DNA from 4 places in the Peribacillus sp. TH14 genome. Region 1 is predicted to be linked to each of the others. Evidence: riboswitches for the same ligand, from Rfam matches in the RefSeq annotation. Region 1 holds a riboswitch; each other region holds the start of a gene.

Region 1 (2,258 bases):
AAGATGATGCTCCAAACCCAAATAAAACAGATGGCACTGATTGTAGTTACTATTGTAAAGGCCTGTTCAGGTATCATTTTGCTTAGCAATGCCCCTAGGGAGACGACGATTGCCGATGTAACCAAGGCATTACTTGGAACAGCATGTTTATTTAATTTTGCTAATTTTGCAGGAGCATCGTTATTATTGCTTAATGTATAAAGCATACGGCTTGTTGAAAATAAACCGCTGTTGCCGGCAGATGCAGCGGATGTCAGGACAACAAAATTGATAATCCCTGCAGCGATTGGAATGCCGATTAGTGTAAAGACTTCTACGAATGGACTGCTTGATGCATCCAGCTGTGTCCAAGGATTGACGCATAGAATGACGAGTATGGCACCTACATAGAAAAGTAAAATTCGGACTGGGATTTTATTGATGGCTGATGGTATATTTTTTTTCGGGTTAGCTGTTTCTGCTGCAGAAACACCAATTAATTCGACCCCTACAAAGGAGAAGACAACCAATTGTAAAGATAGCAGGAAGCCGGATACGCCGTTCGGAAACATGCCTCCGTGGCTCCAAAGGTTGGTGAGTGAAACGGTTCCTGTATTGGTTTTAAAGCCAATGACTAACAGGATGATGCCTACAATAATCAAGGCAATAATCGTGATGACTTTAATGAGCGCGAACCAGAATTCAAGTTCTCCAAACAATTTAACCGTCAATAGATTCAATCCTAACAGAATGACTAGGCATGCAAGAGCTGGTATCCATTGAGGGATATCGAACCAATATTGCATATAGACACCAACCGCAATGATATCGGCCATGGCTGTCATGATCCAACAGAACCAATAGGTCCATCCGGTTACGAATCCAGCCCACGGCCCGATATATTCGGTAGCGAATTCGGTGAATGACGTATAACCGGCGTTGGATAAAAGTAATTCCCCTAAAGCCCTCATAACAAAAAATAAGGCAATCCCTATAATAAGATAGGAAAAGATAATGGATGGGCCTGCTAATTGGATGGCTTTACCGGATCCAAGAAATAAACCGGTGCCAATGGTTCCTCCTATTGCAATTAATTGTATATGGCGATTTTTTAAATCTCTTTTCAATTCCTGTTTAGCCAATTTGAGCATCTCCCGTTGTATATGATCTTAGTCGTGTGGAGCGTGATTCCACATTCCGTGTAGCTCGTTGTTTTCACCTCGCTTATGCCATTGAATGGCAATATCTTGGATTTTGGACAATAAAAAAAGAGATTGGATACTACCAATCTCGTCAGGTTTAAGAATAACAATTCATCATTCGTTACTCTTCTGTCCTTTTGCCTGAGATTGTGAATCCTTCGGCGCTGTACTATGTACAGTCTCTCCAGAAGCTGCTCCTGCTATAGTGTGATCCATAGCATTCAACGCTTGCTAGTATGCGGTTGTAATAAATGTCCGTTTGTAGAAGAATTGAATCTTCCTTCGGTCATTTGTCATTATACTTAAATAACGTCAATATAATATTGGAATTCTATCATTGTTTATTCTATAGGTCAATATGAAAATTGGAAAGTTAGCGGGTAATGTAGTTGGTATATATCAACTCTTTAAAAATAGTGATTGGAAAAGCCATAATGACTGTAGCTGATAGTTAACGGGTACACTTTAAAATCAATACAAAAAACAACAACAAATTTTGTGGTTATCGTTCCTCAGAAAAGTAGACTTCGTTTAAGCCTTAATTTTCCTTTTGGTGATATATATGAACCAAAAGGAAGCTGTAAGGGATGTTACAAGCCCCTCGTGTCATTATTGGTATTTCACAATATTGTAGCTTTTCTAGGTGGTTTTTTTCTAAACAATTCATACCATAGAACTGGCATTTTAATCGCGACCGTTTTCTGAATAGTGTGATAATATTTAGGTAAAAAGGTGAAGGGAATTAGAGATGCTATGGCGATAAAGACAGTATCAATTGTTGGATTAGGAGCACTGGGCATTTTATATGGACATCATTTATCAAAGGAAATGCCGAAGAAGAATGTGAGGATTATTGCGGATACAGCTAGAATAAAGAGATATGTCCAGGATGGGGTTTATTGCAATGGTGAGCTTTGTGACTTTCATTATGTAACGCCTGAAGAAATATGCGAGCCTGCAGATTTGATGATTTTTACTGTTAAATTTAGTGGATTGGAAGATGCTATTGAAGCGGTGAAGAATCAAATTGGAAAACAGACGATTATTATTTCTGCTTTGAATGGGATCACAAGTGAA
Region 2 (2,258 bases), 3.4 Mb from region 1:
CCGATTGACACGACTCCGGCTGTGTGGGAACTTGACGGTCCTACCATGATTGGACCTATTATGTCAAAACAACTTTGAAATTCCATTGAGTCCCCCCCTTTTTTCTTACACAGTAATTGGTTGTTGAAATAACGGATAAATATCACAAATTCCTTTGGTTGTTTCTTTTGCTGTCTCCAGAACGTCTTTATCCCCTTTACTCTTTAGAACAGCTGAAATCACTTTACCGATTTTCACCATTTCATCCTGCTTCATGCCTCGAGTTGTTAATGCTGCTGTTCCCATTCGGATACCACTGGTAACAAATGGCTTTTCTGGATCATATGGAATCGTATTTTTATTAGCGGTGATGCCTGCTTCTTCTAATAATTTCTCTGCTTCTTTTCCTGTTAAATTCCACGGACGTAAATCTAAAAGGACAATATGATTATCTGTTCCGCCAGAAACAAGAGCTGCACCTTCATTTTTTAATGTTTCACTAAGTGTTGCAGCATTTTCAATGACTTGTTTCGCATAGTCCTTAAAGCTTGGTTGTAATGCTTCGTTGAAAGCAACCGCTTTTGCTGCAATAATGTGCATGAGAGGGCCGCCCTGAATTCCTGGGAATACAGATTTATTAATCGATTTGATAATCTCTTCATCGTTTGTTAAAACGATACCCCCGCGAGGCCCTCTCAATGTTTTATGAGTAGTACTTGTCACAACATCTGCATATGGGATTGGGGATGGGTGAAGACCGGCCGCTACCAGCCCTGCAATATGAGCCATATCCACCATAAGTTTTGCTCCAACTTGATCAGCAATTTCTCTAAATCGTGCAAAATTAATGGTTCTTGGGTAGGCACTTGTCCCTGCAATAATCAATTTTGGTTTTTCTTTCATTGCGATAGCTTCCAACTCATCATAATCAATTAATTGGGTATCTTCTCTAACTCCATAAGACACTACTTCAAACCATTTTCCTGAAACACTGACTGGACTTCCATGAGTTAAGTGGCCGCCATGTGAAAGGTTCATTCCCATTACTTTATCACCAGGCTGAAGCAGTGCGAAAAATACTGCGAAATTTGCTTGTGCACCCGAGTGAGGCTGAACATTTGCATATTTGGCACCAAACAGCTTTGTTAAGCGCTCAATAGCTGCTTGTTCTGCCACATCGACAAATTCACATCCGCCATAATAACGTTTTCCTGGATATCCTTCTGCATATTTATTCGTCATTACACTTCCCATTGCTTCTAATACATCTTGGCTGACGAAGTTTTCTGATGCAATCAACTCTAAGGTTTGATGCTGACGATTTTGCTCGTTTCTGATAGCTTGAAAAATGATTGAATCATTTTGCTGTAAACTCATTTGTACTCCCCCTTGAAAATTTTTGAATTAAAGGTTTGTTGCATAGCTAGTGACTACGAAACACTACCCTTTTTTTGCGCACAAAAAAGAACAGAGAAGGGTAGCTTAGTTTAGCTTTCTCTACCCTTCTCTGTCCTTTTACCTGAGAGTTTAACCCTTTTATATTAAAAGGGCCTTTCCCCTTTGGTGGCGTACTACTTTATACGCGCTCTCCAGAGGTGCGTCCAGTTGTGGTTCCATCTACCTGAGAGATTTGTTCCAAGGGTCTTTTTGGAACTTGCTCCTTCGGTGGCGTGTCGCATTGCACTCTCCCACAACCGTCATTCGCTCATATTTAATTTTATTATGTTTAGAATAATTGGTGGAAATAAGAATGTCAAGATTTTCTTGTAAGCGTTAACATTATTTTTTTGAAAATTCTTACTTTATGAATGTCACATATGGTCATCCAGATTACTCACGGTCGCTTGTATCATCGTTTTTTGCAAGTTGACTATTTTGATAAAGTTAATAGTAGGTCCCTTACTTTTGTCCGTAGCCTCTTAATTTTCCGCTACCTCTTTCTGATCCGCATGATTTACCTTCGTTTTCTGCATCTTATAAATCGCAATCAGCGAAATAAACCAAACAGGAGTTACGAACAAGGCAACACGAGTATCTTCCGCAAGTGCAAGCACAACAAGTACGAACGCTAGGAAAGCAAGGATCAAGTAATTAGAAATTGGATAAAGTGGTAATTTAAATTTGTTCATTTTCGCTAGATCTGGCCTTGTTTTGCGGTATTTCAAATGACTGATGACAGTAATTCCCCAAATAAAGATGAAACATACTGTAGAAATACTTGTAATTAACGTAAATACTCCTTCTGGCATTAAATAGTTCAAAACAACGGAAGTTAGAAT
Region 3 (2,055 bases), 3.4 Mb from region 1:
TTGGAAGGTACTTTACGGGCATTAAGTTTTGCAAATGGCACAGGTGCATTTTTATCTTTGGCAAGTGAGTATACCATCCGGCTTGTACTGAAGATTGCACTGTTGCATGCCGAAGCAGCCGATGTTAGGACGACAAAATTGACGATACCAGCAGCTGCAGCGATACCAACAGCCACGAATACTTGGACGAATGGGCTTTCCGATGGGATGATTGCGTTCCACGGATAAACACTCATAATGACAATAAGTGCGCCAATGTAGAAAATTATAATCCGAATAGGAATATTATTGATTGCTTTTGGGATAACTTTCTCTGGATCTTCTGTTTCACCTGCTGTAAGTCCTACAAGTTCAATACCAACAAACGCAAACACTACCATCTGGAATGAGAGGATAAATCCATTTATTCCATTTGGGAACATACCTTCGTGGCTCCATAGATTCGTGAAACTGGCTGCGCCTGAATCTGTGGAAAAGCCTTTAATAATCATGAAAATACCGATAACTATTAGTGCTAGAATAGCGATAACTTTAATTAATGCGAACCAGAATTCCATTTCGCCAAAAAGTTTTACGGTTGCTAGATTCATAAATAGCAAAATGACAAGCGCAATTAAACCTGGCATCCACTGTGGTACGGAGGGAAACCAATACTGGGTATAAAGACCAACTGCTGTTAAGTCGGCCATTGCGATTGAAATCCAGCAAAACCAGTAGGTCCAACCGGTGATAAATGCTGCCATATTACCTAAATAGTCTTTTACAAAGTCAACAAAAGAATTATATTCCAAATTGGTTAAGAGTAGTTCTCCAAGTGCGCGCATGATTAAAAAGCAAATTACGCCTGTAATCATGTAAGCAAATAAAATCGATGGTCCTGCTAAGTGAATAGATTTTCCTGCTCCGAGAAATAATCCCGTTCCAATTGCCCCGCCAATAGCGATTAGTTGTACGTGCCTGTTTTTTAGGCCTCTCGACAATTTTTGTTCCTGCATATGATTTCCCACTCCTAATTTCCAGATAATTGAATAATAATATTCCGATAACATTTTGACATATTATTATTCAACCCAACAAAGAAAACGCTTACAATTTTAATATAATATTACTCAATATGTTGCTGATAAATATTCTGGTTCTGGTGCAAACCTCGACATAATCTACCAAGCCTTTGAAAAGATAAAGGTATTGCATTCAACCTATTGCAGATTCTCTCTAAGGTAAAAGTTGTAGTCAGGAAAATTGAAAAGAAAGACTCATTCTTTAATAAATTTCATAGCACAATCCTCCTTTTTTCGTTTGTGCTATCTTTCCCAGCATAAAAAGGGCATAGGAAAGATAGGTGTTCTCCTATCTTTCCTCTGTCCTTTTACCTGAGAGTTTAACTCCTTTGGTGGCTCATAGCTCTCTCCAGAGACGCGTCCTATTGTGGTCCTTTTACCTGAGAGATTCATACCCAATTTTTGGGAATTGCCCCTTCGGTGCTAAACAATGCGTTTAGTCTCTCCCACAATTATCATCCGCTGATATAAAATCGCATTAACAGTTGTATAATAAATGGTTCTAATGGAAATTTCAACAAATATCTGAAAAAACTTTATTTTCAGAATTTTAAATATAGAGATAGGGCTTTCTGACAGTTCATAAATTATATACCCCTAGTACCCCAAGTGAATTGTGAATTGAATAGGAGTAGATTGCTTTTTACAGTCGATAAACACCGTTCATAATAGTGTACTTTTACAAACTACTTATACCTTTCAAATATACACTACAGAGGATGCTTTCTAGATAAAAGCATCCTCTGTTTACGTAATCATTATTATTGGAAATCATAAAGAAAAACCTCCAATTCAATACCGAAGTTATCTTTAATGTGCTAAATAGTTTTAGTCACTTAACTTCCCTTGTTTTGGTGTACAATTCAAACCAGAACAAAAACATTTAAAGTGATAACGTTGGCAACATTCCCTTCTCTGTCCTTTTAACTGAGAGTTTAACTCTATGCTAAAAAGAGTCTTCCTCTTTGGTGGCGTTTTATAAACGCGCTCTCCA
Region 4 (2,258 bases), 2.5 Mb from region 1:
TTCGTTTTATTATTTTTAAGTTTATGAGCCTCATCAATAATGATAAAGTCATATTGCTGATTAAAAATGATATCTCGATGGGGAGCTCGTTTCGCTGTATCAATGGATGATATAACAACATCGCATGATTCCCACACATAGCTTTTTCTTTGAACAACAGCCGGAATATGAAACTTGGTATTCAATTCAAAAGCCCATTGACTTACAAGTGAAGCGGGGACAAGAATTAATACTTTTTTAACAAGACCACGGATCATATATTCTTTTAGAATCAAGCCAGCTTCGATTGTTTTTCCGAGACCTACTTCATCAGCTAAAATGGCTTTTCCATTCATCTTTTCAACTACCTGCTTTGCCGCTTCCAATTGGTGGGGAAGCGGGGTGAGCTGTGGAAGATGCTTGGGTGCCTGTAAACCTTCAAAATCAGGAATAATGAGGTTTTCTTCCATTTGAACAGCCAATTTATAAAGCTCCCAATTACCCCATGGACCGTCATTTTCCATCTTTTGTAGAAACTCGTCATTCCAATCAGAACTGAAGGATATATTAATTTTCATTGAAACTACTCCTTCTAAAATCATAATTTTCTTATTTAAGGTTGAAACCCGAACATTTTATATGTGAAGTAAGAAAAATATTTCTCTGTAAAAGATATTGCAGAGAAAAGTTTCTTAAGGTAGGATGTAAGTATATTTAGAAAATTCCAATTTCCCAAAACGCTTAAAAGATGAATGTAGTTCATGTTTTTCATAGTATGGGCAACCGCCTCTTACTTTATCCCAGATTAACAGACTAGAGATCATTCATTAAGTTCTGAAGTTTTAAGGAGAGTTGGTAGAGAAAGCATTTTGTAAATGCACAGAGGTTTTACTAACTATCAGTAGGATTAATTACTTTCCTAATTGGTGGAGACACATTTATATGCGGGTGAAGATAAGGGGAGAGACTACGAATGTAGCGCCGAAGGAGCAAACTTAGCAGTGAATCTCTCAGGCAAAAGAACTCTTATTGGACGCAACTCTGGAGAGCGCCGCTCGTTGCAGGACGGCCACCAAAGGGGAAAACCTATTATATAGGTAAACTTTCAGGTTTCAGGACAGAGAAAAAGCTCTTTAGGGCTTTCTCTGTCCTTTTTTGTGCCCTTTTTTCCACATTATGAATCAGGCTGAGAAGTATAAGAAGATCTGACAAAATGGAAAGAAGCTTTTAGAAAAGTGAGCAAAGTAAATCTAAAAAATCTAAGGGGGGTCATTTTTTGACCAATTTAAAAAGAACGCCACTATTTGAGGTTTATCGTGAATACGGAGGAAAAACGATCGATTTTGGCGGCTGGGAACTTCCTGTCCAATTTTCGGGTATCAAGGACGAACATGAAGCAGTTCGTACAAAAGCTGGCTTATTTGATGTTTCCCATATGGGTGAGGTTGATGTGAAGGGCCCAGGGAGTCTTGCCTTTTTACAAAAAATGATGACCAATGATGTATCAAAGCTAAAACAGGGCGGAGCAATTTATACGGCTATGTGTTATGAAAACGGCGGTACTGTTGACGATCTTATCATTTATAAAAAGGCAGAAGACGACTATCTGCTCGTGGTCAATGCCGCCAATACAGAAAAAGATTTTAACTGGCTACAAGCTAATTGTTCAGAGGATGTCCAACTTTCGGATGTATCAAGCGATTATACACAGTTGGCACTGCAGGGACCTTTGGCAGAGAAAATATTACAAAAACTATCTAATGATACACTTTTGAGTGAAATTGGCTTTTTTAAATTCAAGGAAAATGTCCTGATAAATGGGCTTTCCACGATGGTTTCACGTACAGGATATACGGGTGAAGATGGTTTTGAAATATATAGCAACAGTGAAAATGGCCCGGCCCTTTGGAGAGCTATTCTAGATGCAGGAAAAGAAGAAGGGATACAGCCGATAGGTTTAGGGGCACGTGACACACTCCGCTTTGAAGCTAAACTTCCGCTTTATGGACAGGAGCTTTCACCGGATATTACCCCAATTGAAGCCGGGATTGGTTTTGCGGTTAAAGTGGATAAGGAAGCCGACTTTTTCGGGAAAGCCGTTCTTACTGAACAAAAGGAAAAAGGGGCACAACGTAAGCTTGTCGGAATTGAAATGATTGACCGCGGCATTCCTCGTCATGGCTATAAGGTATACAGTGGGGATAAAGTCATTGGTGAAGTTACGACTGGCACTCAATCACCAACATTGAAGAAAAATGTAGGATTGGTAATTATCGATA

The links. A riboswitch is a leader RNA that binds a small molecule or an ion and turns the genes downstream of it on or off. The one in region 1 is predicted to bind glycine.
Region 2: it holds a riboswitch for glycine, as region 1 does, so the genes downstream of both, glyA (serine hydroxymethyltransferase) here and JFU50_RS06925 (amino acid permease) in region 1, are expected to answer to the same signal.
Region 3: it holds a riboswitch for glycine, as region 1 does, so the genes downstream of both, JFU50_RS23365 (amino acid permease) here and JFU50_RS06925 (amino acid permease) in region 1, are expected to answer to the same signal.
Region 4: it holds a riboswitch for glycine, as region 1 does, so the genes downstream of both, gcvT (glycine cleavage system aminomethyltransferase GcvT) here and JFU50_RS06925 (amino acid permease) in region 1, are expected to answer to the same signal.

What each region holds. Positions count from the first base shown of each region.
Region 1 is NZ_JAEKEK010000001.1:1,403,786-1,406,043, reverse strand. It holds gene JFU50_RS06925 (amino acid permease) at 1-1,121, opposite strand, end outside; glycine riboswitch at 1,301-1,379, opposite strand; gene JFU50_RS06920 (ketopantoate reductase family protein) at 1,935-2,258, shown strand, end outside.
Region 2 is NZ_JAEKEK010000001.1:4,825,228-4,827,485, reverse strand. It holds gene JFU50_RS23375 (serine dehydratase beta chain) at 1-86, opposite strand, end outside; gene glyA (serine hydroxymethyltransferase) at 106-1,356, opposite strand; glycine riboswitch at 1,477-1,582, opposite strand; gene JFU50_RS23365 (amino acid permease) at 1,899-2,258, opposite strand, start outside.
Region 3 is NZ_JAEKEK010000001.1:4,823,148-4,825,202, reverse strand. It holds gene JFU50_RS23365 (amino acid permease) at 1-995, opposite strand, end outside; glycine riboswitch at 1,360-1,416, opposite strand; glycine riboswitch at 1,420-1,520, opposite strand; glycine riboswitch at 1,968-2,055, opposite strand, start outside.
Region 4 is NZ_JAEKEK010000001.1:3,899,420-3,901,677, forward strand. It holds gene JFU50_RS18945 (DEAD/DEAH box helicase) at 1-557, opposite strand, end outside; glycine riboswitch at 928-1,015, shown strand; glycine riboswitch at 1,019-1,102, shown strand; gene gcvT (glycine cleavage system aminomethyltransferase GcvT) at 1,256-2,258, shown strand, end outside.